Regions from separate parts of the Bradyrhizobium symbiodeficiens genome, predicted to be linked through region 1. Evidence: predicted binding sites of a transcription regulator. Region 1 holds the regulator's gene; each other region holds the start of a gene.
The links. Region 1 encodes PhoB, which activates phosphate uptake and scavenging genes when phosphate is short. Its sites were predicted from a motif close to TGTCATNNANCTGTCAT; they were not measured.

Region 1 (9,973 bases):
GCTGATCGTCGGCGCGTTCCCGGCGATGAAGGAATTCGGCTTCTCCTTCCTGTGGACGCAGCGCTGGGCGCCGTCGGCCGATCCGCCGGTGCTCGGCGCGCTCGGGCCGATGTACGGCACGCTCGTCACCTCGTTCATCGCGATGCTGATCGCCATTCCCGTCGGTCTCGGCATTGCGATTTTCCTCACCGAGCTTTGCCCGCAATGGCTGCGCCGCCCGATCGGCATGGCGATCGAGCTGCTGGCCGGCATTCCCTCGATCATCTATGGCATGTGGGGCTTCTTCGTGCTGGGCCCGTTTCTGGCCAACAGCTTCCAGCCCTTCATGATCAAAATATTCGACGGCGTCCCGGTGCTCGGCGCGATCTTCGCGGGTCCGCCGTCCTATCTCAGCACGTTCAACGCCGCGCTGATTCTCGCCATCATGGTGCTGCCCTTCATCACCTCGATCTCGGTCGACGTGTTCAAGACGGTGCCGCCGGTGCTGAAGGAGGCCGCCTACGGCGTCGGCTGCACCACCTGGGAGGTCGTCCGCAGCGTGGTGATCCCCTACACCCGCGTCGGCATCATCGGCGGCGTCATGCTGGCGCTGGGCCGCGCGCTCGGCGAGACCATGGCGGTGACCTTCATCATCGGCAACTCCTTCCGCATCTCCTCGTCGATCTTCGCGCCGGGCACCACGATCTCGGCGGCGATCGCATCCGAGTTCGCCGAGAGCGACGGCCTGCACCAGTCCGGCCTGATCCTGCTCGGCCTGTTGCTGTTCGTGCTGACGTTCTTCGTGCTGGCCGCCGCGCGGCTGATGCTGATGCGGCTGGACAAGAAGGCGGGGAAGTAAGGTCATGGCCCTCAATCCGATCTATTCGCGTCGTCGCCGCACCGACATCGTCATCCGCGGGCTCTGCTTCGCCGCGGCGGTCTTCGGCGTCACCTGGCTCGCGTTGATCCTGGTCACGCTGCTCTACAACGGCCTTGCCGGCCTCAATCTCGAGCTCTTCGTCGCGGATACGCCGCCTCCGGGTTCGACCGAAGGCGGCCTGCGCAACGCGATCGTCGGCTCGGTCATCATGACGGTGATCGGCGTCGGCATCGGCGCGCCGCTCGGCCTGTTCGCCGGCACCTACCTCGCCGAATACGGCCGCAACGACCGCCTGACCTCGGTGATCCGCTTCATCAACGACATCCTGCTCTCGGCGCCCTCGATCATCATCGGCCTGTTCATCTACGGCGCGGTGGTGGTGCCGATGCGTGGCTTCTCCGCGATCGCGGGCAGCCTGGCGCTCGCCGTCATCGTGATCCCGGTCGTGCTGCGCACCACCGAGGACATGCTGCTGCTGGTGCCGAATCCGCTGCGTGAGGCGGCCTCGGCGCTGGGCCTGCCGCGTTCGCTGGTGATCAAGCGGATCGCCTATCGTGCGGCCCGGTCCGGCCTCATCACCGGCGTGCTGCTCGCCACCGCCCGCGTCGCCGGCGAGACCGCGCCGCTGCTGTTCACCGCGCTGTCGAACCAGTTCTTCAGCCTCGGCCTGAACAAGACGATGGCCAACCTGCCCGTCACCATCAACAACTTCGTGCAGAGCCCCTACGCCTACTGGAAGCAGTTGGCGTGGAGCGGCGCACTGCTCATCACCCTGACCGTGCTTGCCCTGAACATTGGCGCGCGCATCCTTGGCGCCGAGAGGACCGCAAAATGAGTGATCTTTCCGTATCGATGAGCGCGTCCGGTGGCCTGCCGCACGCGCCTGTGCTGCCCGAGGCGCCCGCCAAGGTGACGGTGCGCAACCTCAACTTCTATTACGGCGAGCACCACGCGCTGAAGAACATCAACCTGACGCTCGGCGCCAACCGCGTCACGGCGTTCATCGGCCCGTCGGGCTGCGGCAAGTCGACCCTGCTGCGCATCTTCAACCGGATGTACGATCTCTATCCGGGCCAGCGCGCCACCGGCCAGCTGATGCTGGACCAGACCAACATCCTCGACCTCAAGCTCGACCTCAATCTGCTGCGCGCCCGGGTCGGCATGGTGTTCCAGAAGCCGACGCCGTTCCCGATGACTATCTACGAGAACATCGCTTTCGGCATCCGCCTCTACGAGAAGATCTCGAAGTCCGAGATGGACGACCGCGTCGAGAAGGCGCTGCGCGGCGGCGCCCTCTGGAACGAGGTCAAGGACAAGCTCAACGCTTCCGGCCTGTCGCTCTCCGGCGGCCAGCAGCAGCGCCTGTGCATCGCCCGCACCGTCGCGGTGCGCCCCGAAGTCATCCTGTTCGACGAGCCGTGCTCGGCGCTCGACCCGATCTCGACCGCCAAGGTCGAGGAGCTGATCCAGGAACTGTCCGAGAACTACACGATCGCGATCGTCACCCACAACATGCAGCAGGCCGCGCGCGTCTCCGACAAGACCGCCTTCATGTATCTCGGCGAGCTGATCGAGTTCGACGACACCAGCAAGATCTTCACGTCGCCGACTGACCGGCGCACGCAGGATTACATCACTGGCCGGTTCGGCTGAGGAGACGGAACATGGGTACCGAACATACCGCCAAGGCCTTCGACACCGACCTCCAGGAACTCACGCGCCTGGTCGCCGAGATGGGCGGCATCGCCGAGCGCATGATCGTCGATTCCGTCGATGCGCTGATCCGCCGCGACGTCGCGCTCGGCCAGCGCGTCGTCACCATCGATGCCGATCTCGACGCGCTGCAGAAGCGCATCGAGGAACGCGCGGTGCTCACCATCGCCCGCCGCCAGCCGATGGCGGTGGATTTGCGCGAGATCGTCGGCGCGATGCGCGTCGCGACCGACCTCGAGCGCATCGGCGACCTCGCCAAGAACATGGGCAAGCGCGTCGCCGCGCTGGAGACCGATTTCCATCCGCTGAAACTGTTCCGCGGCCTCGAGCACATGACCGACCTCGTGCAGCAGCAGGTCAAGTCGGTGCTGGACGCCTATGCCGCGCACGATCTGCCGGCGGCGATGGCGGTGTGGAAGGGCGACGAGGAGGTCGACGCGATCTGCACCTCGCTGTTCCGCGAGCTCCTCACCTACATGATGGAGGATCCGCGCAACATCTCGTTCTGCATCCACCTGATGTTCTGCGCCAAGAACATCGAGCGGATCGGCGACCACGCCACCAACATCGCCGAGACCGTGTTCTACATGATCGAGGGCCAGGCGATCACCGACAAGCGGCCGAAGGGCGACATGACCACCTTCGCCACGGCGATCCCGAATACCTGAAGACTTTAAGGAGCGACGACACCATGGGCGCACGCATTATGGTGGTTGAGGACGAGGAAGCTCTCACCGAGCTGCTTCGCTACAACCTCGAAGGCGACGGCTATGACGTCGAGACGGTCATGCGCGGCGACGACGCCGACACCCGCCTCAAGGAGCACATCCCCGATTTGATCGTGCTCGACTGGATGCTGCCGGGCCTGTCGGGCATCGAGCTGTGCAGGCGCCTGCGCACCCGGCCCGACACCAAGCAGCTGCCGATCATCATGCTCACCGCGCGCGGCGAGGAGAGCGAGCGGGTGCGGGGGCTTGCGACCGGCGCCGACGATTACATCGTCAAGCCGTTCTCGGTGCCGGAGCTCCTGGCGCGCGTGAAGGGCCTGCTGCGGCGCGCCAGCCCCGAGCGGCTCGCCACCGTGCTGGCCTATGGCGACATCGAGCTCGACCGCGACAAGCGCCGCGTGGCGCGCTCGGGCCGGCCGATCGATCTCGGCCCGACCGAATATCGCCTGCTGGAGTTCTTCCTGGAGCATCCCGGCCGCGTGTTCTCGCGCGAGCAGCTGCTCGACAGCGTCTGGGGCCGCGACATCTACATCGACGAGCGCACCGTCGACGTTCATATCGGCCGCCTGCGCAAGCTGCTCAATCTCGGCCGCGAGCAGGACCCGATCCGCACCGTCCGCGGCGCCGGCTACGCGCTGGACGATCGCTTCGCGAAGGCCGAGCAGGCGTAGCGGGTTGTGGGCTGCCGTTTGGCGCTGTAGCCGCAATCTCAGCCGTCATCCCGGGGCGCGCGCAGCGCGAGCCCGGGATCTCCGCGCGAGCGCTTGCGCCCGTCGCGATAACCACAGGACGTAGTTTGGCGAAGACTCGGAGTGACCATCTCGCGCAATAACTGCGCCCTGTGGTTATGGATCCCCGCGTTCGCGGGGATGACACCGAGATTGTTGCGCCGTCGTCGTGTGACAGCACCGTCCTTAGTCAGCTAAATCCGCAAGCTCACCGCGGCCCCGGCTTAGGTGCTGCGCGCCGGCGATCGGCCGCCGGCTGATACGCCACGCGCGAGTGCTGGGCGCAGTAGGGCAGGCCGGACAGCGCCTTGCCGCCGCAGAAGAAGAAGTCCGGGCTGGAGGGATCTCCGACCGGCCAATGGCAGGTCGCCTCGTTCAGCTCGAGCAGCGACAGCCGCTGGCTCATCGGCACCACGTTGTCGTAGGTGACCGGCTCGGCCTCCACCTCGACCTCGAAGGCCTGGGCCAGCGCGGTGTTGCCGCGCGCGATGGGGCGGGTCACCCGCATCATGTGCTGTGCGGGGCGCGCCTTGCGCGGCCGGGGCGCGGCCGATGACGGGCTCTTTGCGCGGCCGGACAGACCGAGCCTGTGCACTTTGCCGATCACGGCATTGCGGGTCACATTGCCGAGCTCAGCTGCGATCTGGCTGGCCGAAAGTCCGGCCTCCCAGAGCTTTTTCAGCTGCTCGACGCGATCATCGGACCAGGTCAAAACCGTCATTGCACCCTTTCCCTCGTCGCGCGGCTGCCGTCCTGGCGCCCATGCGGCGATTGCTAAGCTTCGAAAAACCCGTGCCGCCAGAATCCCTTAGGGCTCGCCGGGCGCGACTGACGCCCGAACGTTTACGCCGGTACATGAGGACTCTTGAGATCAGAACCGCTGCACGAGATGTCGTATCTGACAATCCAAACGCTACAATATGGCGTGACTCCCGCGCAAGAGTCCGCCGACTCGCTTCCACATGTTCCGTGGTGAAATCCCGCAAAATCGGCACCGCAAGACTACGGATTCTGCGTTTCCCGAGGCTTTCCGGGCGGCATTGACACCCGTCTTGCCAGGCATAAGATAGTCCCGCGTGCCGCCCTTAAAAGGCGGCACGTTTCGTTTTCCGGGCCGGTGGATGGTGCGTTGCGCAATGCACGCGTCACACCGTCCGCAACATTCAAGTGACATCATGACGAACAGCGCAGCGCCGCATTTGCTCCCCGTTTTCGCCAGAGCCGACCTCGGCTTCGAGCGCGGTGAAGGCTGCTGGCTGATCGCGACCAATGGCGATCGCTATCTCGATTTCACCTCGGGCGTGGCCGTGAATGCGCTCGGCCATTGCCATCCGCATCTGATCAAGGCGCTGCAGGAGCAGGCGACGAAGCTCTGGCACATGTCGAACCTGTTCCAGAGCCCGGATGGCGAGAAGCTCGCCAACCGGCTCTGCCAGGAGAGCTTTGCGGACTTCGTGTTCTTCTGCAATTCGGGGGCCGAAGCGCTGGAGGGCGTGATCAAGCTGGTGCGCCATCATCACTTCTCCAAGGGACATCCGGAGCGCTATCGCATCATCACTTTCGAAGGCGCCTTCCACGGCCGCACGCTGGCGACGCTGGCTGCGACCGGCTCGGCAAAATATCTCGAAGGCTTCGGTCCGCCGATGGAAGGCTTCGACCAGGTGCCGCATGGCGACATCGAGGCCGTCAAGAAGGCGATCGGTCCGCACACCGCCGGCATCCTGATCGAGCCGATCCAGGGCGAGGGCGGCGTGCGCTCGGCAACGCCGACCTTCCTCAAGGCGCTCCGCCAGCTTTGCGACGAGAAGGGCCTACTGCTCGCCTTCGACGAGGTGCAGACCGGCATGGGCCGCAGCGGCGATCTGTTCGCCTATCGGCGCACTGGCGTCACGCCGGACGTGATGTCGCTGGCCAAGGCGCTCGGCGGCGGCTTCCCGATCGGGGCCATTCTGGCGACCGCGGATGCGGCCGCCGGCATGGGGCCCGGCTCGCACGGCTCGACCTTCGGCGGCAATCCGCTGGCGATCTCCGCGGCCAACGCCGTGCTCGACGTCATGCTCGCGCCCGGCTTCTTCGACCACGTGCAGAGAATGTCGCTGCTGCTGAAGCAGAAGCTTGCCTCCGTGATCGACCGCTATCCCGACATCGTCAGCGAGGTGCGCGGCGAGGGCCTGCTGATCGGCATCAAGGCCGTGGTGCCCTCCGGCGATCTCGTCGCAGCGCTGCGTCATGAAAAGCTGCTCACCGTCGGGGCCGGCGACAATGTCGTGCGTTTCCTGCCGCCGCTGATCGTGACCGAAGCCGAGATCGAGGACAGCATCGGGCGGCTGGAGCGCGCCTGTTCCGCGATCTCGTCCAGCCAGACCAAGCGGGCGGCAAGCTGATGAGCAAGTCCCCCAACAAAACTCCGAAGCATTTCCTCGATATCAACGAGCTGCCGCTGTCGGAGCTCAAGCGCATGCTTGCGGCGTCCTCCGCCATGAAGGCGAAGCAGAAGGCGCATCAGCCGGTCAGGCCGCTCGAAGGCAAGACGCTGGCGATGATCTTCGAGCGCCCGTCGACCCGGACACGCGTGTCGTTCGACGTCGCCATGCGCCAGCTCGGCGGCGAGCCCATCATGCTCACCGGTGCCGAGATGCAGCTCGGCCGCGGCGAGACCATCGCCGACACCGCGCGCGTGCTGTCGCGCTATGTCGACGCCATCATGATCCGCATCCTCAATCACGACGCGCTGCTGGAGCTTGCGGAATATGCGACGGTGCCCGTCATCAACGGCCTGACGCGGCGGTCGCATCCCTGCCAGGTGATGGCCGACCTCATGACCTACGAGGAGCATCGTGGCCCGATCGAGGGAAGGACGGTGGCCTGGACCGGCGACGACAACAATGTGCTGGCCTCGTGGGCCCACGCCGCCGAGCGCTTCAAGTTTCAGCTCAACGTCGCCACCCCGCCGGAACTCGCGCCGAAGAAAGTTATGCGCGACTTCATCAAGGCGACCGGCGCGCCGATCATGCTCGGCACCGATCCGGAGGCCGCCGTGCGCGGCGCCGACTGTGTCGTCACCGACACCTGGGTGTCGATGGGCGACAAGGAAGGCGAGCACCGCCACAACGTGCTCAAGCCCTATCAGGTCAACGGCAAGCTGATGTCGCTGGCCAAGCCCGACGCGCTGTTCATGCATTGCCTGCCCGCCCATCGCGGCGAGGAGGTCACCGATGACGTGATCGACGGTCCGCAATCGGTCGTGTTCGACGAGGCCGAAAACCGCCTGCACGCGCAGAAGGGCATTCTGGCCTGGTGCTTCGACGCGGTGAAGTAGCCCTTGATTGTAAGCCCGGATGGAGCCCAGCGAAATCCGGGGCCGACGATACGTCACGCGAATACCCCGGATTACGCGACGCTCCATCCGGGCTACGCAGCCCGTTGCTCCGGCGACGATTGAACGGGCGCGCGCCTCTTCCATTTTTGTCCACCGACCCCAGATAACGCCCCATGGTTTCCCAATCCCCCGAGATGAAAGCAGGCCCTGAAGGCCCGGTTCGCGCGCCATCAGCGGTTCCGATCGATGACGCCGTGTTGCCCTACGAGGTCGACGCGCTCGACGTCCGCGGGCGCCTGGTGCGGCTTGGCCCAGCGCTCGACGAGATCCTGACCAAGCACGATTATCCCGCGCCAGTCGGCAAGTTGCTCGGCGAGGCCATCGTGCTGACGACGCTGCTCGGCTCTGCGCTGAAATTCGAGGGACGCTTCATCCTGCAGGCGCAGACCGACGGTCCGGTGTCGTTCCTGGTGGTGGACTATCAGGCGCCCGATCGCCTGCGCGCCTATGCGCGCTTCGACGCCGCGCGCCTCGGCGATGCCCAAAAATCCGGAATGGATTCCGGCGCGCTGCTCGGTCACGGTCATCTCGCCATGACCATCGACCAGGGCCCCGACATGAGCCGCTACCAGGGCTTGGTTGCGCTCGACGGCGGCAGCCTGGAAGACGCCGCCCACGAATATTTCCTGCGCTCCGAGCAGATCCCGACCAAGGTGCGTCTCGCGGTCGGTGAGGAGTGGCGCTCGAACGACGGCGGCAAGCATCGCTGGCGCGCCGGCGGCATGCTGATGCAGTTCCTGCCGAAGGCGCCGGAGCGCGCGCGGCAGGCCGATCTGCATCCCGGCGATGCCCCCGATGGCGTCGAGGTGCACAGCGTCGCGGAAGACGATGCCTGGGTCGAGGCGCGCTCGTTGATCGAGACCGTCGAGGACGTCGAGCTGATCGATCCCGAGCTCTCCGGCGAGCGGCTGCTGTTCCGCCTGTTCCACGAGCGCGGCGTGCGCGTGTTCAATCCGATGGTCCTCAAGGCGCAATGCTCCTGCTCGCGCGATGCGGTCGCCTCGATGCTGAAGAGCTTCTCGCCCGACGACCGCGCGGCGATGGTGAAGGACGACAAGGTCGTCGTCACCTGCGAGTTCTGCAGCTCGGTGTACGATTTCACGCCGGCCGAGGCGGGCGTCGAGGACGCGTAGCGAGCAAGGCCGTAGCCCGGGTGAGCGCAGCGATACCCGGGACGTCACTCGCAGAGATCCCGGATGCCGCGGAGCCTGTCATCGGGCGGCGCTTCGCGCCGACCCGTTGGCTCATCCGGGTTACGGGACCGTGCCTGTGTCGCCCTCTGTCAATCCACGCGCGCGAAAATATTCCACTTTACCGAAATTCGGTTTCGGCGTATGTATCGCCCATCCCGGCTCACCCAAGAGGGGCGACGTGTCGTCGTCATGTTCGCGAGCCGGGCTTGCGGTGGACGCGGCAGCGTCGGCATGAGAGGTGCGGGCAGGGCGGGTAGTCCCTGTGAGTCCGTAACCGCGTGCGGACGACGGCGCTGTCAGGCTTCGTCTCGCTCGTAAGTTTCCGGCTCTGTCGACAGGGCCCGGGAATACTGCGGCGACATGGCGGGCCGTGCGTACGGCAAAACCGTGTGGTCCTGGCCGTCGTTGCCACGGTCAAGCTGTTCGAAGATGTGCGCGAGCCCAACCGGGTGGACGGCATCGTCAATTTGAACGGCGAGGGAGGCCAGAAGGAATGGTCGGCTCCCGGGAGATCACGGCATAAGCCGTCCAGCCACTGCGCAGGGAAGGCCGAGTGATCGGCGACACCTGTATGCTGCTGTGCGGTCTTTTTTGCGCGTGCATTTCGCGCAGCGGACCGCGGGTGCCAGCCGGCACCCGGCCTTCCCTGCGCCCTCTTGGATTTGGAGGGTGAAGATGAAGCAAAGCTCGGGCGCAACGCGCCGCGAGGACGAGAAGCCGTGTCTGCAAGCCGAACTGCCTGCCACAAGCCGGATCTCGTAGGGTGGGCAAAGCGCAGCGTGCCCACGCCTTGTTGCTCATGGAGGGAGATGGTGGGCACGGCGCTGGCGCCTTTGCCCACCCTACGGCGCTGCCGCTGGGATGTGCAGGGAAGCATCCCAATGACGACTTGGAGAGAGTTGCGCTACACTCCGCTCTCTTGCCCCATCCATCCGCATCGTGCCGTGTCGCGCTGGGTCCCGGTTCTGCGCCGGGACACGAGCGTGCAGCCCGCTAATTCAACACCCGCTTGTTATCCGGACTGTCCAGCGAAAACGCCGGCACGTCGATCTCGAAGCGCTCGCCGCTTTCGGTGACCATCTGGTAGCGGCCGGTCATGAAGCCGGAGGCGGTCGAGAGCGGGACGCCCGAGGTGTATTCGAACCGTTCGCCGGGGGCGAGCGTCGGCTGCTCGCCGACCACGCCTTCGCCCCTGACCTCTTGCTGGCGGCCTGAGGCGTCGGTGATGATCCAGTGCCGCGTCTTGAGCTGCACGGTCTCCTCGCCCGAATTCGTGATGACGATGGTGTAGGACCAGAAATAGCGGGAACGGTCGGCCGAGGACTGTTCCGGAACAAAGTTCGGCTCGACGGTTACTTCAATCTGGCGGGTCA
Region 2 (9,973 bases), 160 kb from region 1:
CTTTCGTGTAGGGCGGGATCGCATAGATGCGCTTCTCGCGGCCGGCGCCGAACAACTGCAGCGCCGGGCAATTGTCCATCTTGGGATTGTCGAATTTCGGCGTCGGCGATGGGTCCATCACGTAGCGCGCGTTCACCTTCACCGGGTAGGCGTAGGCGGTGGCGATATGGCCGAAGCGGGCGATGTCCTCGTAGAGCTTCACATGCATCAGGCCGTATTCGGCGAGCGCGTGCATGCGCCGCGTCTCGGTCTCACGCGGCTCGAGGAACCGCAGCGGCTCCGGGATCGGCACCTGATAGACCAGCACCTGGTTCGCGCTCAGCGCCGTCTCGGGGATGCGGTGACGGGTCTGGATCACGGTCGCATCTTCAGTCGCCGTGGTGGTGGCGACCCCGGCGGTCTTGGCGAAGAATTTGCGGATCGAGATCGCGTTGGTGGTGTCGTCGGAGCCCTGATCGATCACCTTCAGCACGTCGGCGGGCCCGAGGATCGCGGCGGTGACCTGCACGCCGCCGGTGCCCCAACCATAGGGCATCGGCATTTCGCGGCTGGCGAACGGTACCTGATAGCCGGGGATCGCGATCGCCTTCAGGATGGCGCGGCGAATCATCCGCTTGGTCTGCTCGTCGAGATAGGCGAAGTTGTAGGTAGGCGCGTTCATTCCGCGGCCTCCTTCATGGCGTCAGGCGCCTGGGCATCGGTGAATTCCTTGCGCAGCTTGCGAAGCAGGCCGAGCTCGGACTGGAAGTCGACGTAATGCGGCAGCTTCAGATGCTCGACGAAGCCGGTGGCCTGGACGTTGTCCGAATGCGACATCACGAATTCTTCATCCTGCGCCGGGGCCAGCGCCTCCTCGCCGAGCTCGCGGGCACGCAGGGCGCGATCGACCAGCGCCATCGACATGGTCTTGCGCTCGCTCTGCCCGAAGGCGAGGCCATAGCCGCGGGTGAAGCACGGCGCTTCCGTCGCCGATCCCTTGAACTGGTTGACCATCTGGCACTCGGTGAGCTCGATCGAGCCGAGGGGCACGGCGAAGCCGACGTCTTCCGCCAAGAACTCCACCTCGACCTCGCCAAAGCGTATCTCGCCGGCGAAGGGATGGTTGCGGCCGTAGCCGCGCTGGGTGGAATAGCCCATCGCGAGCAGAAAACCCTCGTCGCCGCGCGCGAGGTTTTGCAGCCGCAAGTCGCGATCCACCGGAAAATTCAGCGGCTCGCGAGTGAGATCGCCGACGCTGGCACCCTCTTCGGCCTGCGGCGAAGATTCGATCAGCCCGTCGCGGCCGAGAATGTCGGTCACGCGCGGCGTCGGCGCCGTCGACGCATCAACCGTTGCCGGCGCCTCCGGCACGAAGCCTTGCGCGAGCGCGGGATCGAGCAGGCGGTGGGTGTAATCGAAGGTCGGCCCGAGGATCTGGCCGCCCGGAATGTCCTTGAAGGTCGAGGACACCCGCCGCTGCACCCGCATCGCACCGGTGTCCACGGGCTCGCTCGCACCGAAACGGGGCAAGGTGGCGCGGAAGGCGCGAACCAGGAAGATCGCCTCGATCAGGTCGCCGCGCGCCTGCTTGATCGCCAGCGCCGCGAGCTCGCGGTCATAGAGCGAGCCTTCGCTCATGACGCGGTCCACCGCCAGCCCAAGCTGCTCCGAAATCTGGTCGAGCGTGACCTCCGGAACGTTTTGGTCGCCGCGCCGCTTGTCCGCGAGCAGGCGATGGGCGTTCTCGATGGCGCGTTCGCCGCCTTTGACTGCGACATACATGCTTCTAGCTTCCCTTGCTCGCGATGCGCGTGGTGCGTGGAATCGCGACCAATGCGTCATCGGCGACCAGCACCACATCGATGCCGCGCGGAAACAGCGCCTCGTTGACGTGCAGGCGCTCGAACAGATCGAACGGCTTGACCGACGCATTGAGCATCGCGACGCCGTCGATGCCAGGGCCGCGCAGCTCGAAACTGCGGCCTGCGTCGAGGCTGTCGACCTGCAGGATCAATGTGGTGGACCGGTCCGGATATTCGCTGGTGCCGAGCGCGAAGCGTTCGAGTTGCGGCAGCGCACCGCCGTCACTGATCAGCGCAAAACTCGCAATCGATGAATCCTGCACCACAGGCGCGCCGGTGTGGAATTTCAGCCATTTCACCAATTCCGGGCTCTCCGCCATCCGCGCGTCGAGCCAGAGCGGCGTGTCGTGATCGAACAGCGTCAGCGCGATCGCGGCGGTGCCGCGCATCATCGTATCAGGCGCTCCGGCCATCGGGACAATGCGCTGGACCGAGCCAGGCCGCGCCATCGCGTCCATCACCGAGCGAAAGGTCGATTGCGCCGACAGCACCTTGTCGGCGAAACCGGGCGGCAGTTCCGCAATCGTGGTCATGGCCTCACCCCTCACCGCGCACCATGGTGTAGAAATCAACCTTCGTCGCGGCGGTCTCCGCCGCCGCCTGCTTGCGGGCAGTCATAAGCTGCTCACGCAACGGCGCGATAACGTCCCGCTCCACCGCCGCGCCAAAATCCCGGGACTGTACCAGCGCGTCGCACAGCGCGATCAGCCGCGCCTTCTCACCGTCGCGCCCGAGCGTGTAGCCGAACCCGACCTCGCCGCTCGCCAGCCGCACCGCCGCGCGCGACACCGTCGCTTCGCCGAGATTGAACGGCGCGCCGTCGCCGCCGACCCTGCCGCGCAGCATGACGAGGCCGTTCTCCGGCGCGCGCAAATCCTGATGGGCCGGCAGGACGAAGTCGCGGAGGCGGGCGGCGATCTCGCCCGCCTCCGCGCGCGCCAGCACGGCCATGGCGGCCTGGCGCTGGGCTTGCTGGTTGTTGTGCTGGGTCACCTGATCCACCGAACTTTCCGACCGAACTTGCCGCATCAAAGTTGTCTATGATAATAGACAACTTCATAAGGGAGCGCCATGACTGTTTCGTGACAAAGCTGTGATTTCTGGAGTAGGTTGCCGCGACATGAGTATGCAGGACACCGCCTCCTCGGGCGTCGCGCTATGGCGCCTCGTTGCCGACGGCATCGAGCGCGGCATCGCCGACGGCCGTTTCGCGGCCGGCGACAAATTGCCGGGCGAGATGGAGATCGCCGAAACCTATCGGGTGAACCGCCACACCGTGCGGCGCGCGCTGGCAGCCCTTGCCGAGCGCGGCCTCGTGCGTGCCGAGCGCGGCAGCGGAACCTATGTCGAGGCGCAGAAGCTCGCCTATCCCCTGCGTTCGCGCACCCGATTCTCCGAGATTGTCGGCGCCGGCGGCCGCGAGCCGCGCGGGCAGTTGATCGAGGCGACCGACGATGTCGCGACCCGTGAGCTGGCGCGCGAGCTCGGCTTGAAGACCGGCGCGCCCCTGGTGCGAATCGAGGCGATCAGGCTGGCCGACCGCACGCCGATCTGCGTCTCCACCACCTGGCTGTCGGCGGAATTGTTTCCAGGTGCAGGCGCCGTGTTCGCGGCGACACGCTCGATGACGAAGCTGCTGGAACATTACGGCGTGGGCGACTATCGCCGCGGCGCGACGAGGATCACGGCCGGCATCGTCGACGCTACCGACGCGGCCCGGCTCGACCTGGCACTCGGACGCCCGATCCTGGTGGTCGACGCGACCGACCATGATCTCGAGGGCAAGCCGCTGATGACCAAGCATTCGCGGTTCGCGGCCGAGCGGGTGGAGTTTCTGGTGGAGAACGGGTGAACGAGCGACCACGCAGGGCTCGTAGGGTGGGAAAGGCGCACTTGCGCCGTGCCCACCATCTCTCCCCGATAGCCGAGTTGACGTGGTGGGCACGCTTCGCTTTGCCCACCCTACGGCAGCTGCAACTAAGCTACCGCCCTGCGCCCAATGATCGCAAAGCGCAGCTTGCCAGAGATGAAATCGATCGCGGCCACCGCGACCAGGATCATCAAGATCAGGAACGACACTTTCTGCCATTCCAGCACGCGGATCTGCTCGGCGAGCTGGAGGCCGATGCCGCCGGCGCCGACGATGCCGATGATGGTGGCCGAGCGGGTGTTCGATTCGATGAAATAAAGCACCTGGCCCGCGATCACCGGCAGCACCTGCGGCATCAGGCCGAAGCGGATCTCGTGCAGCGCGCTGCCGCCGGAAGCGCGGATGCCTTCGACCTGCTTCTGGTCGGCACCCTCGATCGCCTCGGAGAACAGCTTGCCGAAGGCGCCGAAATCCGACACCGCGATGGCGAGCACACCGGCGAACGGGCCGAGCCCGACGACGTTGATCCACACCAGCGCCCAGATCAGCGTGTCGACGCCGCGGATCGAATCCAGGAAGCGGCGGACCGGGAAACGCAGGATGACCGACGGCACCACGTTGCGCGCGGCAAACAGGCTGACCGGAAGCGCGAACAGCGCAGCCAGCGTAGTGCCGAGCAGCGCAATCGAGAGCGTCTCGCCCATCGCCTTCAGATATAGCGGCAGCGAGGAGCCGGGATCGGGCGGGATCATCATCATGCTGATCCAGCCGAGCTGGCTGAGGCCGTTGAAGAGCCGTGACGGCGAAAAATCGAGGTCGACGAGGCCATAGATGAAAATCGCGAACGCCGCGACGATCATTGCCGGCGTCGCGAGCCGCGCCGCAGCCGGCCGCTCGAACACATCGGGATAGCGCGCGCGCATCTGCGCGGCATCAACTTCGGGCGGCTTGCTCACGTTCGCGCCTCCTTGCCGAACAGTCGGCCGCGCACCCAGCCGGTCGTGATGTCGATCAGGAAGACCGTGACGATGATCGTCACGAGAATGGCACTGACATCGGAGTAGTAGAACTTGCGGATCGCGACGATGAGCTCCTGTCCGATACCGCCGGCACCGACGAAACCCATCACCGAGGCCTCGCGCACATTGATCTCGAAACGCAACAGCGCGTAGCTCGCGTAGCCCGCCGAGACCTGGGGCAGGATCGCAAAGCGCATGCAGGAGAGCCAGCTCGCGCCAGTCGATCGGATGCCTTCGACCGGCTTCATGTCGGCATTCTCGACGATCTCGGAAAACAGCTTTCCGAGCGCGCCTGTGGAGTGGATCGCAATCGCGAGCACGCCAGCCATCGGGCCGAGACCAAAGGCGATCACGAAGATCAGCGCGAATACGATGCCCGGCACGGTACGGGCGAACTCGAGCAGCCGCCGCACCAAGAAGCGCAGCCAGGGTCCCGGCGAAGTATTCTCGGCCGCGAAGAAATTGAGCGCGAACGCGAACACCGCTCCGATCAGCGTACCGACATAGCTGATCAGCAGGGTCTCGGCGAGCAGCTTCAGCCAATTGTGCCACCCCCAGAACCACTCGCCAAAATTGGTCCAGACCCGCTGGCCGTTGTCGAGCGTGAGAATACGGTCGAAATAGCTGACGAAATTGCCGAAGTAAGTGAAGAGGGTGCGCAGGTTAACTTCGGCGCCGATCGAGGCCACGATCAGCGCAGCAACAAACAGCCCTGCACCCGCCGTAAGCCGCAGGCGCTTGCGGGCAACCGCCTTGCGGTAGGCCACATTCAGCACCGCGAGCTGCTGTTCGGGGAGAATCGAAACGGCGAGCGTCATGTGTTGGGCGATCCATCAAGAAAAAGAGCCGGGTCCATCGACCCGGCTCCAGTGCATCGTCCTGACGTGATCAGGACGCCTTCTTGCGCAGATTGTCGACGAACTTAATCAGCTCGATGGTCTTGTTGTAATCGTCATTGGCGATCGGCTCCCACGGCTTGTTCTTGCCGTCGGAGAGCTTCTTGAACGCCTCGGGGTCCTTCTGCGCCGCCTCGAGGAAGGCCTTCTTGATCGCCGCCTTCATGTCGTCCGGGAGGTCGCTGAGGTAGGCGTAGGGCGAGTTGATGATGAGGTCGGACTTCACGATGATGCGGAAGTCTTCCTTCTTCATCACGGTGCCGTCGGCCGACTTCACCATGCCCTTCTTGAGCATGCGGGTCAGGTTGGAATCGTCGTCGGCATTCCACCAATTCGCGGCGACGTCGACCGTGCCCTGGGCCAGGGCCAGCACGGCATTCTCGTGGCTGCCGGTGAAGATGACCTTGGAGAAATAGGCGTCGGGATCGATGCCCATCTGGTTCAGCTTGAAACGCGGCATGTTGTTGCCTGAGGTCGAATTCGGATCGACCAGGCCGAGATTCTTGCCCTTGAGCTCTTCGACCTTCTGGTACGGCGACTTCGCCAGCACGTAGAACACCGAGTAATAGCCCTTCGAGCCGTCGGCGTTGACGTCGATCACAAAGGCGTCGGTTTTGACGCCGGTCAGGCGGGCACGCGAGAACGAGGCCGGGCCGTAATAGCCGATATGGATGTTGCCGGCGCGCTGGCCCTCGATGACGGCCGCGTAGTCGTTGGCGACACGCAGGGTCACCTTGATGCCGAGCTCCTTCGACAGATAGTTGACGAAAGGCCCGTAGCGCTCGGTGACGCCGGAGCCGTTCTCGGCCGGGATCACGGCGAAGGTGATCTCCGGATATTTCGTCTTCCAGTCTTCGGCGGAAGCGGATCCGGCAAAGGCAAGCGCGGCAGTGCCGGCAAGGACTAGTCTGCGAGTGATCATGGTTCCCTCTTCATCGGTTGGGGTCGGTTGACGCAAAACTGGCAACTAAGCAGATGAGGCGCCGCTCAGGCGGCGGCCGCCGTTCCAAGCGCTGGAATGCCCTCGGGCGCCGGTACAGGCGTGCCGCCCATGACGTCTGCGGCTTCGAGATCGTAAAGCTCGCGCGCGACATGGTCGGTCAGCGCCGACGGCGCGCCGTCGAACACCACGCGGCCCTGCGCCATGCCGATCAGGCGGTCGCAATAGCTGCGGGCGAGATCGAGCGAATGCAGGTTGCAAAGCACGGTGATGCCGAAATGCTTGTTGATGCGCAGCAGCGCATCCATCACGATTTTGGTGTTGCGCGGATCGAGCGAGGCGATCGGCTCGTCGGCGAGGATGATATCGGGCTGCTGTACCAGCGCACGGGCAATCGCGACGCGCTGCTGCTGGCCGCCGGAGAGCTGGTCGGCGCGCTGGGCCGCGAGCGAGGCGATGTCGAACTGTTCCAGCGCCGACATCGCCAGCGCCTTGTCCTGCTCCGGCCAGAGCTGCGACAGCGAGCGCCAGGCCGGCATCGTCGCAAGTCGTCCCATCAGGACGTTGGTGAGGACATCGAGCCGGCCGACCAGGTTGAACTGCTGGAAGATCATGGCCGAACGCGCCCGCCACTGCCGCAATTCCTTGCCGCGCAGCGCGGTGACGTCGATGCCGTCGAACAGGATGCGGCCCTGCGTCGGCGTCGCGAGACGATTGATGGTTCGCAGCAGCGTCGACTTGCCGGCGCCGGACCGTCCGATCACACCGACGAAGCCGCCGGGGGAGACTTGAAACGAGGCGTCGTCCACCGCGGCTTTCGCGCCGAAGCGACACGTCAGACCTTCCACCACCAGCATGCAGGGCTCCAGATTAACTGGGCCCACCGCTAACGCCGGCGCTTGACACTTGTGTGACACCGGCATTGCAGTGCCGCGATCCTGTACACCTCATCCCCTGTCATCGTCATGTCATGACATCGTCATCAAGCCGCTCGAAGAGGAACACCCGCCCTCGCGCCTCGGATGCAACATGGCCGCCAAAACCCTCTCGGTCCAGCCGACCATCGACCCCTCCGCCAAGCTGCACGAGACCAGGCTCGGCGCCTATACCGAGGTCGGCGCGCGCACCATCCTGCACGATGTCGCGATGGGCGATTACTCCTATGTCGTGAACGACGCCCAAATCACCTACACCACCATCGGAAAGTTCTGCTCGATCGCGGCGATGACGCGTATCAACCCCGGCAATCATCCGATGCACCGCGCCACCCAGGCGCATTTCACCTATCGCTCCAGCGCCTATTTCGAAGGCGAGAGCGACGATGCCGAGTTCTTCGACTGGCGGCGCCAGCATCACGTCCATATCGGCCACGACGTCTGGATCGGCCATGGCGCGATCGTGCTGCCGGGCCGCAACATCGGCACCGGCGCGGTGATCGCGGCCGGCGCCATCGTCACCAAGGACGTGCCAGCCTACACCATCGTCGCCGGCAATCCGGCCCGCATCGTGCGGCGGCGATTTTCCGAGGAGATCGCCGGACGGCTCGCGAAGCTCGCCTGGTGGGACTGGGATCACGACAAATTGCGCGAAGCGCTGCCCGATTTCCGCAAGCTCGGGATTGAAGATTTTCTTGCGACATACGAAGCACCGACAAGTCCCTCAACCAGCAAACGAAGCGCGGTCGCGTGACAGACATTTTCCTTGAAGGCGGCCGGGCCCTGGTCGGCGCCGAACTCGTCGAAACCTCGCTCCTCGTCTCCGGAACGGACATTGCAGAGATTGGTGGCTCTCGTGGCCGGGCGCGGCTGGCGATCGATTCGCGCAACCTGCTGGTGCTGCCCGGCATCGTCGATCTGCATGGCGATGCCTTCGAGCGGCAGATGATGCCGCGCGCCGGTGTCGATTTTCCGATCGACGTCGCGCTCGCCGACAGCGACCGTCAGGCGATCAGCAACGGCATCACCACGGTGTTTCACGCCACCACCTGCTCCTGGGAGCCGGGCCTGCGCAGCAGTGACAATGCGCGCGGCCTGATGGAAGCGATCGAGCGCCAGCGCCCGCAATTCGCCGCCGACACCCGCTTCCATCTGCGGCACGAGACCTACAATCTCGATGCCGAGGACGAGATCAGCCTGTGGCTCTCGGAGGGCCGCGTCGACCTGTTCGCCTTCAACGACCACATGGACGGCACGGTCGCCGACATGGCCAAGCCGCGCAAGCGCAACCGCATGGTGGAGCGCACCGGCCTGTCGGCCGAGGCATTCGACCGGCTGGTCGAGCGCGTGGTCTCGCGCGCCCAGGAGGTGCCGGCTTCGGTTGCGCGGCTGGCCGCCGCGGCCCGCGCGGCCGAGGTGCGGATGCTCTCGCACGACGATGCGACGCCGGCGATGCGCCAGGAATTTCGCGAGCTCGGCGCCGGCATCGCGGAATTTCCGGTCAACGAGGAGACCGCGCAGGCGGCCGCAAGCCACGGCGATGCCATCGTCTACGGTGCGCCGAACGTCGTGCGCGGCGGCAGCCACACCGGCTGGACCAAGGCCTCCGACATGATCGCCAAGGGGCTCTGCTCGGTGCTGGCGTCGGATTATTATTATCCGGCGCAGCTGCTCGCCGCGTTCCGGCTTGCCGCCGATGGCGTGCTGCCGTTGACCGAGGCCTGGAGCCTGGTCTCGGCCGGGCCGGCGCTCGCCACCGGCCTTGCCGATCGCGGCGTGCTCGCGGAAGGCCGCCGCGCCGACATCCTGCTGGTCGACGACAGCGTGAAGCTGCGGCCGCGGCTGATTGCGGTGATATCAGGCGGAAAGCTCGTGCATCTCACCGATGCGACGCGGCTGCTGAGTACTGTGGCAGCGCCGCGCGAGGCTGTCGTCGCGGCCTAAAGTGGTTATGCTGAGCCGATGACAGGTTTTCCCCGCTACGCGATCTATTTTGCCGCAGGCAGCGACGCCGCGCTGTCCCGCTTCGGCGCCGAGCTGCTCGGCTATGATGCCTACACCGGCAACGAATTGCCGTTTCCGCCTGATGCGCTGCATGTCGCGCCGGACTGGCGCGACATCAGCGCCGATCCCCGTAAATACGGCTTTCACGCCACGCTGAAGGCGCCGATGGCGCTCGTATCAGGCAGGACCGAAGCGGAGCTGATCGCCGCCTGCGCGGTCTTCGCCGGCAAGGCGCGGCCGCTTCCCGTGATCCGCCCTGTTGTCGATGCCATCAGCGGCTTCATCGCTGTCATTCCGACCGAGCCGGTCGATGCGCTCCAGCGGCTCGCCGCAGATTGCGTCCGCGATTTCGATTCGTTTCGCGCCGCACTGTCTGCGGAAGATCGTGCGCGGCGCAGGCCCGAAAAGCTGAGCGAGCGGCAGCGCGACTATCTCGACCGCTGGGGCTACCCCTACGTGATGGAAGAA
Region 3 (9,973 bases), 3.5 Mb from region 1:
CGTCGTCGGCGATGCTGGAGGTGTTGGCGGCGATGAAGGTGTCGAGCTTCTTGCGGTCCTCCGAGGAAACCCAGCGCGCCAGCTGGAATTCGCTGACCTCGAACTCGACCGGCAACGAATACTCCGCCTCCAGCCGCGCCTTGAGCACGTCGAGTTGGAGTGCGCCGACGACACCGACCAGCGCCGGCGCGCCGTCGCGCGGACGGAACACCTGCACCACACCCTCCTCCGACATCTGCTGCAGCGCTTCCTTCAGCTTCTTGGCCTTCATTGCGTCGGTGAGGCGGACGCGGCGGACGATTTCCGGCGCGAAGCTGGGCACGCCCACGAAGTTGAAATCCTCACCCTCGGTCAGCGTGTCGCCGATGCGCAGCGTGCCGTGATTGGGAATGCCGACCACGTCGCCGGCGAAAGCTTCGTCCGCGACCGAACGGTCCTGTGCGAAGAAGAATTGCGGGCTAGACAGCGGCATGCTCTTGCCGGTGCGCACCAGCTTGGCCTTCATGCCGCGGCTGAGCTTGCCCGAGCAGAGGCGCGCGAACGCGATGCGGTCGCGGTGGTTCGGATCCATGTTGGCCTGGATCTTGAACACGAAGGCGCTCATGCGCGGATCGGTGGCCTCGACCCTGCGCTGGTCGCTGTCCTGCGCGCGCGGCTCCGGCGCGAACTTGCCGAGGCCTTCCAAGAGGTCGCCGACGCCGAAATTGCGCAACGCGCTGCCGAAATAGACCGGCGTCAGATGGCCCTCGCGGAACGCATCGAGCTCGAACGGTTTTGACGCTTCGGTGACGAGCTCGAGCTCGTCCTTGACCGCGGAGACGTCGAGATTGGCGTTGAGCTTGGCGAGTTCGGCGATCTCGATCTGCTGCGCCGCGCCGGTCTTGGCGCCGCCGCCTTCGAGCAGGCGCACGCCGCCATTGACGACGTCGTAGGTGCCGAGGAAGTCGCGGCCGCGGCCGACCGGCCATGTCATCGGTGTGGTGTCGAGCGCCAGCGTCTTCTCGATCTCGTCGAGCAGTTCGAACACGTCGCGGCTCTCGCGGTCCATCTTGTTGATGAAGGTGATGATCGGAATATCCCGAAGACGACACACCTCGAACAGCTTTCGGGTGCGCGCCTCGATGCCCTTGGCGGCGTCGATCACCATAACCGCGGAATCGACCGCCGTGAGCGTACGATAGGTGTCTTCCGAGAAGTCCTCGTGGCCCGGCGTGTCCAGCAGGTTGAACACGAGGCCTTCGAACTCGAAGGTCATCACCGAGGTCACGACCGAGATGCCGCGCTCGCGCTCGATCTTCATCCAGTCCGACCGCGTGTTGCGCCGCTCGCCCTTGGCCTTGACCTGGCCGGCGAGGTTGATGGCGCCGCCGAACAGCAGCAGCTTTTCGGTCAGCGTGGTCTTGCCGGCGTCGGGATGGGAGATGATCGCAAACGTGCGCCGCCGCGCCACTTCCGCGGCAAGCGGGGAACGGGCCGGCGATTCGGCTGTGGTGGTGGCGATGTCGGACATGGCGGCAGCGTGTGGCAGGGAAAACGGGCCTGATCAAGCCTCATTTGGTGATTGCGGAGCCTTCCAGCCAGCCCCATATCGGCCTTGGCCATACTTGGCCTTGGGGGGAGGACGGCCTCCCCGCCCATCAGCATGTCAGCCGCGGGGACGACCCTGCCTTGAATGGAGGGTCGTCATGGCCTGGAGCATCCTGTTCGTCGCGGGCCTTCTCGAGATCACCTGGGCGATCGGCCTGAAATACACCGAGGGCTTTACCAGGCTAGTTCCGTCCGTCGTCACGCTCGCGGCCATGGCCGGCAGCGTCATCCTGCTCGGATTTGCACTCAAATCCCTACCCGTTGGAACCGCCTATGCGGTGTGGACCGGCATCGGCGCGGTCGGCACCGCGACGCTGGGCATCGTCCTGTTCGGCGAGCCGGCCACGGCCCTTCGCCTTGCCAGCATCGGCCTCATCGTCGGCGGGATCGTGGGGCTGAAGCTGGTTACTTGACGAAGAGCTTGACCGCCCACCAGGTCAGCGCCGCCACGATGGCCGAGGCGGGCATCGTGATGACCCAGGCATAGACGATCGAGCTGGCGACATTCCAGCGCACCGCCGAGAGGCGCCGGGCGGCCCCCACGCCGACGATGGCACCGGTGATGGTGTGGGTGGTTGAGACGGGAACCCCAAGATAGGTCGCCATGAACAGGGTCGCGGCACCGCCGGTCTCGGCGCAAAAACCCTGCATCGGCGTCAATTTCGTGATGCGCAGGCCCATGGTGCGGACGATGCGCCAGCCGCCCATCAGCGTACCCATTGCCATCGCGGCTTGGCACGACAGCACCACCCAGAAGGGAACGAAGAATTCGCCACCCAGATGGCCCTGCGAGTAAAGCAGCACGGCGATGATACCCATGGTCTTCTGCGCGTCGTTGCCGCCGTGACCGAGCGAATAGAGCGAGGCAGAGGCGAATTGCAGGATGCGGAAGGCGCGATCGACCGCGAAGGGCGTGGAGCGCACCGAAGCCCAGGAGACGATCGCAACCAGCACCATCGCGAGCAGGAAGCCGACGAGCGGAGACAGCACGATTGCGATCACCGTCTTGGACAATCCGCTCCAGACCGCCGCCGAAAGACCGGCTTTGGCCACGCCGGCACCAAACAAGCCGCCGATCAAGGCGTGAGATGAGGACGACGGGATGCCGAGCGCCCAGGTCACGAGGTTCCAGACGATGGCGCCGACCAGGGCTGCGAAGATCACCTGGGCATCGACGATCGCGGGATCGATGATGCCGGTGCCGATGGTCTGGGCGACGTGCAGCCCGAACACCATGAAGGCGACGAAATTGAAGAACGCGGCCCAGAATACCGCGAATTGCGGCCGCAGCACGCGGGTCGAGACGATGGTCGCGATCGAATTGGCGGCGTCGTGCAGGCCGTTCAGGAAGTCGAACAGCAGCGCGACGGCGATCAGTCCGACCAGGACGGGAAGACCCAACGCGGCATCCACAGCGGCCCTGCCCTATACTTGCTCGATGACGATGCTGTTGATCTCGTTCGCGACGTCGTCGAAGCGATCGGCCACCTTTTCGAGGTGGTCGTAGATCTCGACGCCGACGATGAAGTCCATCGCATTGCCGTCGCGATGCTTGAGAAACAGCTCCTTCAGGCCGATGTCGTGGAGATCGTCGACGCGGCCCTCGAGCTTGCCGAGCTCCTCCGTGATCGCGGTCAGCATGGCGACGTTCGGGCCGATCGATTGCATCAGCGGCAGCGCGCGGCCGACCAGATTGGCGCATTCGATCAGAAGCCCGCCGATCTCGCGCATCGGCGGCTCGAAGGTGCGGACCTCGAACAGCATCACCGCCTTGGCCGTCTGCTGCATCTGGTCGATGGCGTCGTCCAACGACGTGATCAGGTTCTTGATGTCGCCGCGGTCGAACGGGGTGATGAAGGTGCGGCGCACCGCCGTCAGCACCTCTCGAGTGATGTTATCGGCGTCGTTCTCGAACTGGTTGACGCGCTGGCAATAGACCGGCGTCTCCTCGCCCCCGTTCAGCATGCCCTGGAGCGCGATGGAGCCCTGGATCACCGTTTGGGCATGCCGGTCGAACAGGTCGAAGAACCGTTCTTCCTTGGGCAGGAAAGCACGAAACCATCGCATCATGGGGGTAGGCTACCGGTTGGAAATGGCCCGGCCTTAGTGGCCGTCACAAAACTGTCATAGACCATTTTCGCTCCGCGCGCGTGTCATCTCACGCCCGCGGAGCCGGGTCATCCACCGCTTTCAAACGGCCGGTAAACTGCTTTTGAGTCAGATAGTTAGAGCGACCGCCGGAAGTAATGCGCGATTTCGCCGATGACGCCGCGGCGGAAGGTGAGCACGCAGACCACGAAGATCGAGCCCTGGATCACCGTCACCCACTGGCCGAAGCCGGCGAGATATTGCTGCATGGCGATGATCGCGAAGGCACCGACCACGGGGCCGAAGATGGTCCCGAGGCCGCCGACCAGCGTCATCAGCACGACCTCGCCCGACATCGACCAGTGGACGTCGGTGAGCGAGGCGTTCTGCGCCACGAACACCTTCAGCGCACCGGCAAAACCGGCCAGCGTTCCCGACAGCACGAAGGCCAGGAACTTGTACTGGTCGGTGCGGTAGCCGAGCGAAATCGCGCGCGGCTCGTTCTCGCGGATCGCCTTCAGCACCTCACCGAACGGCGAATTGATGATGCGGAAGATCAGCAGGAAGCCGGCGAGAAACCCGACCAGCACGACGTAGTAGAGCACCGTCGGCTTGGACAGATCGAAGACGCCGAACATGTGTCCCTGCGGGATGCCCTGGATGCCGTCCTCACCGTGGGTGAACGGAGCCTGCAGGTAGATGAAGTACAGCAGCTGCGACAGCGCCAGCGTGATCATCGAGAAATAGATGCCCTGACGGCGGATCGAGATGTAGCCGGTGATCAGCGAGAGCACGAAAGCCGCGGCGATGCCGACGAGGATGCCGAGTTCGGGCGGCAACGCCCACACTTTCAGCGCATGCGCGCAGCAATAGCCCGCGGTCCCCAGAAACATGGCGTGTCCGAATGACAACAGGCCGCCATAGCCGATCAGCAGATTGAAGGCGCAGGCGAGCAGCGCAAAGCACAGCGCCTGCATCACGAAGAACGGGTAGACGCCCGTGAATGGCACCGACGCCAGCAACAGCGCCATCACCACGAACACGATCATCTCGTCGCGCATCGCGCGAGGGGTCACCGGCAGCGTGTTGTCCGTCAGGGTTGTCATATCAGGCCGCCCTTCCCGTCAATCCCGTTGGCTTCACCAAGAGCACCAGCACCATCAGCACGAACACGACGGTGTTGGAGGCCTCGGGGTAGAAATATTTGGTCAGGCCCTCGATCACCCCGAGCGCGAAGCCGGTGATGATGGAGCCCATGATCGATCCCATGCCGCCGATCACGACCACCGCGAACACCACGATGATGAGATCGGCGCCCATCAGCGGCCGCACCTGGTTGATCGGCGCCGAGAGCACGCCCGCGAGCGCGGCAAGGCCGACGCCGAGGCCGTAAGTGAGCGTGATCATGCGCGGCACGTTGACGCCGAAAGCGCGCACCAGCGTCGGATTTTCGGTGGCGGCGCGCAAGTAGGCGCCGAGCCGCGTTTTCTCGATCAGGAACCAGGTCGCGATGCACACCACCAGCGAGAAGACGACCACCCAGCCGCGGTAGATCGGCAGGAACATGAAGCCGAGATTCATGCCGCCCTTGAGCTGATCCGGAATGGCGTAAGGCAGGCCGGAGGAGCCGAAATAGTTCTGGAACACGCCCTGCACGATCAGCGCGATGCCGAAGGTCAGGAGCAGGCCGTAGAGATGGTCGAGCCCGGTCAGCCATTGCAGCATGGTCCGCTCCAGGATCATGCCGAAGATGCCGACGATCACCGGTGCGATCAGCAGCGCCCACCAGTAGTTGATGCCGCCGAGGCTCAACAGGAAATAGGCAACGAAGGCGCCCATCATGTAGAGCGCGCCATGGGCGAAATTGATGATGTTGAGCATGCCGAAAATCACGGCAAGCCCGAGACTGAGCAGCGCGTAGAACGAGCCGTTGATCAGTCCCACAAGTAGCTGAGCGTATAGAGCCTGCATCGATCCCGCACCCGGTCCCTTCGGCGTTCCCTGAAAGTCGCCCGCGGGCCTTAAGGCCCCGCGGGTTATTATCTTACTTCTTCAAGAGCGCGCACTTGCTCTCGGACAGCGGCGTGAAAGCCTGGTCGCCCGGCACCGTGCCGACCAGCTTGTAGAAGTCCCACGGCCCCTTGGATTCGGAGGGCTTCTTCACCTCAAACAGATAGGCGTTGTGGATGGTGCGGCCGTTGGGCTGGATCTCGCCCTTGCCGAACAGCTCGTCCTCCGTCGGCATCGACTTCATCTTCTCGACGACCTTGACGCCGTCATGGGGATTGCCGCCGAGCGCATCGAGCGCCTTGAGATAGTGACGCACGCCCGCATAGACGCCGGCCTGCACCATGGTCGGCATCGCGCCGTTCTTCATCTTCTCGCCGAAACGCTTCGAGAACGCCCGGGTCTGGTCGTTCATGTCCCAGTAGAACGTCTCGGTGAAGTTGAGGCCTTGCGCCGTCTCCAGACCGATCGCCTTGACGTCAGTCAGGAAGAGCAGCAGCGCCGCGAGCTTCTGGCCGCCCTTGCCGATGCCGAATTCGGCTGCCTGCTTGATCGTGTTGGTGGTGTCGCCGCCGGCATTGGCAAGACCGATGATCTTTGCCTTGGATGACTGCGCCTGGAGCAGGAACGACGAGAAGTCCGGCGTGTTCAGCGGATGCTTGACGCCGCCGACCACCTTGCCGCCGTTGGCGGTCACGACCGCGCTGGTATCGCGCTCGAGCGCGGCACCGAAGGCGTAGTCGGCGGTCAGGAAGAACCAACTGTCGCCGCCCGCCTTCACCAGCGCCTGGCCGGTGGTGTGGGCCAGCATGTAGGTGTCGTAGGTCCAGTGCACGGTGTTGGGCGAGCACTGCGCGTTGGTGAGGTCGGAGGTCGCCGCGCCCGAATTGATGTAGACGCCGTTCTTTTCCTTGACGACGTTGTTGACGGCAAGTGCCACGCCGGAATTCGGCACGTCGACGATGATGTCGACCTTGTCGACGTCGAACCACTGCCGCGCGATCGCGGTGCCGATGTCGGGCTTGTTCTGGTGATCGCCGGAGATGATGTCGATCTTCCAGCCCTTCGCAGCCAGGCCGGAATCCTCAACGGCCATCTGTGCGGCAAGCGTCGAGCCGGGACCGCCGAGGTCGGCGTAGAGGCCGGACTGATCGGACAGCGCGCCGATCTTGACGGTCTTGTCCTGCGCGGACGCGACGTTTGTCACGGCGAAGGTGAGCGCGGTGGTCAGCAGCAATGATGCAATCGAGGTCGTCTTCATGCAACTATCCTTTTTGAATTTTCTCGTTGGCAATATCAGACACCAAGATAGGTGTGGAGCTTGTCCATGTTGGCGGCAAGATCCGCATTTGAAAATCCGTCAATGATCTTGCCGTGCTCGACGACGTAGTAGCGGTCGGCGACGGTGGATGCGAAGCGGAAATTCTGCTCGACCAGGAGGATCGTGAAACCCTCCTTCTTGAGCCGCGCGATGGTGTGGCCGATCTGCTGGATGATGACGGGCGCCAGGCCCTCGGTCGGCTCGTCCAGCATCAGGAAGCTCGCGCCGGTGCGCAGGATGCGCGCGATCGCGAGCATCTGCTGCTCGCCGCCGGACAGCTTGGTGCCCTGGCTGTTGAGCCGCTCCTTCAGGTTCGGGAACAGATCGAAGATCTGATCGAGCGGCAGCCCGCCTTCGCGGACCACCGGCGGCAGCATCAAATTCTCCCGCACGTCGAGACTGGCGAATATGCCCCGCTCTTCCGGGCAGAATGCGATGCCCATGCGCGCGATCTTGTCGGAGGTCGCGCGGATGATCTCCTGGTTGTTGAACTTCACCGAGCCGGTACGCTTGCCGATGATGCCCATGATCGACTTCAGCGTCGTCGTCTTGCCGGCGCCGTTACGCCCGAGCAGGGTGACGACCTCGCCCGCGTTCACGTCGAAATTGATCCCGTGCAGGATGTGGGACTCGCCGTACCAGGCTTCGAGGTTGCGGACCTGGAGGATGTTTCCGCCGGTCGCAGCCTTGGCCGGAGCCTCGGCAATCGCAGTATCAGGCATGACCGGCTCCCAGATAGGCTTCCTTGACGCGCTCGTCCTTGGTGAGCTCGCTGTAATGGCCCTGCGCCAGCACCTGCCCGCGCGTCAGCACGGTGATGATGTCGGAGAGGTTGGCCACGACGCTTAGATTATGCTCGACCATCAGGATGGTGTATTTCGCCGAGATGCGCTTGATCAGCGCCGCGATCTTGTCGATGTCTTCATGGCCCATGCCGGCCATCGGCTCGTCCAGCAGCATCATCTCAGGGTCGAGCGCAAGCGTGGTTGCGATCTCCAGTGCACGCTTGCGCCCATAAGGCATCTCGACCGCGGGCGTGTTGGCAAACTCGCTGAGGCCGACGTCGTTCAACAGATCGCGCGCGCGATCATTGAATTGGTTGAGCACGGACTTGGAGCGCCAGAAATCGAACGAGGAGCCGTGCTGGCGCTGAAGCGCGACGCGGACGTTTTCCAGCGCGGTGAGATGCGGAAACACCGCCGAAATCTGGAACGAACGAACAAGCCCCAGGCGTGCCACGTCGGCCGGGGCCATCGCGGTGATGTCCTGCCCCTTGTAGAGGATTTTTCCGGCAGACGGTTTCAGGAACTTGGTCAGAAGATTGAAGCACGTCGTCTTGCCGGCCCCGTTCGGGCCGATCAACGCATGAATGCTGCCACGGCGAACCTTGAGCGCAACGTCGCGGACGGCGAAGAAGCCCGCGAATTCCTTGCTCAAGCCTTCCGTTTCGAGAATAAACTCATCGGCCAAACAGATTTCCCCCTGCCCGCGAAAAGCGTGGCTATCCCTAGTTGCTTCGGCTTTCCGGGGGCCTTGGAGCTTATCCTTGCAGCCTGTCCCGAAACGTCGCCTCCGGGCGCGGAATATGCCGGAGGTGACGGGGGTTAGGCAAGGCGGAAAGCTGAGCAGATCAGGTCTCCGCCCGGGAGACTTATGCTCCCTTAGTCGGACCCGTTTCGATATCGCCTGCCCGGCTCGCCGGCTCGCAAGACACCGGTCGTCAAGCCGTCGTTAACGGTCTTTCGGCCCGCGCGCCAGCCTTCATAGAAAATTTTCCCGCGGGGAGGATCATGCGCGGGTTTCGAACTGCCGGGAATATTATTTTGAATTTCGCAAGCGCCGCTCCCTCCGTCGTCAAGTCGATCAGGCAGCGTGATCTCCTGAACACGTGGCTGCGACTTTATGCGCGCCAGCAGATCGCGCCGGCGGTCTGGGAATATCAGCCCGCGCGGCTCGAGGAAGAGCTGTCCGACCTCATCTATTACACGGTTGACGCTTCGACGCCGGCGCCGCGCCTGACCATCCAGAGCGAAGGCACGCGCATCTCCCGCGCTTATGGACATACCGGCAAGGGCGTTCTGCTCGACGATTATCTCGGGCCGCGACTCGTTCCCTTCGTGATGCCGGTTTATCAGGAATGCGTGGCACGCGGACTGCCCGTCTACAGCGTTGCCGACGTCGACGACATCTACGGGCGCATCGTCGCGTATGAACGGCTGCTGCTGCCTTTCCAGACCGGCGGCCAAGTCTGCCACGTCATCGCCTCGGTCAAGACCTTCTGCGAGGACGGTGGCTTCGAGATCAAGAATCTGATGCGCGGAAATGACGCGCTGCCGCGCCCGAAACTGCGTGCCGTGATCGATCGCGATCTGTTCCATCGCGCGCCTGGCCGCATCGCGACGGCCGATATCGTCGAATTCGCGGACCAGGCGGCTCCCGGAATCACCACCGAGATCGTCGAGCTGAACTAGTCTCAACGCGTCTTGGCGCCGACTTCCTTGGCATAGATGTCCGGCTTGAAGCCGACCAGCAGCTTGCCGCCGATCTCCAGCACCGGCCGCTTGATCATCGATGGTTGCGCTAGCATCAGCGCCAGCGCCTTCTTCTCGGTGACGCCTTCCTTGTCGGAATCGGGCAGCTTCTTGAACGTCGTGCCGGCGCGGTTGAGCAGCGTCTCCCAGCCGACCTTGTCGCTCCACTGCTTGAGCTTGTCCTTGTCCACGCCTGCCGCCTTGTAGTCGTGGAATTCATACGCGATGCCATGGGTGTCGAGCCAGGCGCGCGCCTTCTTCATGGTATCGCAGTTCTTGATGCCGTAGATGGTGGTGGGCAAGATGTTCCTCGCGCATGGCGTACGTGATGTTCGCAGCGTTGTACGAAACTCCGCCTCGCGCGACAATATTGCGAACGACGCCAACTCGCCGAACGGACATCCCATGCACGTCACCCACGATCCCGCAGCCGCCGCCA

Region 2: phnC (phosphonate ABC transporter ATP-binding protein) is a predicted target of PhoB. The motif match lies at 7,533-7,549, and genes of this name have one in related genera.
Region 3: CIT39_RS14990 (DUF47 domain-containing protein) is a predicted target of PhoB. The motif match lies at 3,699-3,715, and genes of this name have one in related genera.

The regions. Positions count from the first base shown of each region.
Region 1 covers NZ_CP029427.2:6,742,793-6,752,765, reverse strand. Annotated here, with positions in the region: gene pstC (phosphate ABC transporter permease subunit PstC) at 1-838, shown strand, start outside; gene pstA (phosphate ABC transporter permease PstA) at 843-1,694, shown strand; gene pstB (phosphate ABC transporter ATP-binding protein PstB) at 1,691-2,512, shown strand; gene phoU (phosphate signaling complex protein PhoU) at 2,524-3,240, shown strand; gene phoB (phosphate regulon transcriptional regulator PhoB) at 3,264-3,971, shown strand; gene CIT39_RS31880 (GcrA family cell cycle regulator) at 4,237-4,749, opposite strand; gene CIT39_RS31875 (aspartate aminotransferase family protein) at 5,204-6,412, shown strand; gene argF (ornithine carbamoyltransferase) at 6,412-7,347, shown strand; gene CIT39_RS31865 (Hsp33 family molecular chaperone) at 7,521-8,540, shown strand; gene apaG (Co2+/Mg2+ efflux protein ApaG) at 9,594-9,973, opposite strand, start outside.
Region 2 covers NZ_CP029427.2:6,580,263-6,590,235, forward strand. Annotated here, with positions in the region: gene CIT39_RS31015 (alpha-D-ribose 1-methylphosphonate 5-phosphate C-P-lyase PhnJ) at 1-661, opposite strand, end outside; gene CIT39_RS31020 (carbon-phosphorus lyase complex subunit) at 658-1,761, opposite strand; gene phnH (phosphonate C-P lyase system protein PhnH) at 1,766-2,374, opposite strand; gene phnG (phosphonate C-P lyase system protein PhnG) at 2,379-2,843, opposite strand; gene phnF (phosphonate metabolism transcriptional regulator PhnF) at 2,962-3,693, shown strand; gene phnE (phosphonate ABC transporter, permease protein PhnE) at 3,819-4,634, opposite strand; gene phnE (phosphonate ABC transporter, permease protein PhnE) at 4,664-5,548, opposite strand; gene phnD (phosphonate ABC transporter substrate-binding protein) at 5,619-6,548, opposite strand; gene phnC (phosphonate ABC transporter ATP-binding protein) at 6,614-7,423, opposite strand; gene CIT39_RS31060 (transferase hexapeptide repeat family protein) at 7,596-8,255, shown strand; gene CIT39_RS31065 (alpha-D-ribose 1-methylphosphonate 5-triphosphate diphosphatase) at 8,252-9,445, shown strand; gene CIT39_RS31070 (DUF1045 domain-containing protein) at 9,464-9,973, shown strand, end outside.
Region 3 covers NZ_CP029427.2:3,271,049-3,281,021, reverse strand. Annotated here, with positions in the region: gene CIT39_RS15005 (peptide chain release factor 3) at 1-1,510, opposite strand, end outside; gene sugE (quaternary ammonium compound efflux SMR transporter SugE) at 1,686-2,000, shown strand; gene CIT39_RS14995 (inorganic phosphate transporter) at 1,993-3,000, opposite strand; gene CIT39_RS14990 (DUF47 domain-containing protein) at 3,013-3,657, opposite strand; gene CIT39_RS14985 (branched-chain amino acid ABC transporter permease) at 3,813-4,781, opposite strand; gene CIT39_RS14980 (branched-chain amino acid ABC transporter permease) at 4,783-5,646, opposite strand; gene CIT39_RS14975 (ABC transporter substrate-binding protein) at 5,720-6,943, opposite strand; gene CIT39_RS14970 (ABC transporter ATP-binding protein) at 6,979-7,725, opposite strand; gene CIT39_RS14965 (ABC transporter ATP-binding protein) at 7,718-8,473, opposite strand; gene CIT39_RS14960 (PAS domain-containing protein) at 8,794-9,474, shown strand; gene CIT39_RS14955 (ArsC family reductase) at 9,477-9,836, opposite strand; gene CIT39_RS14950 (tRNA-binding protein) at 9,940-9,973, shown strand, end outside.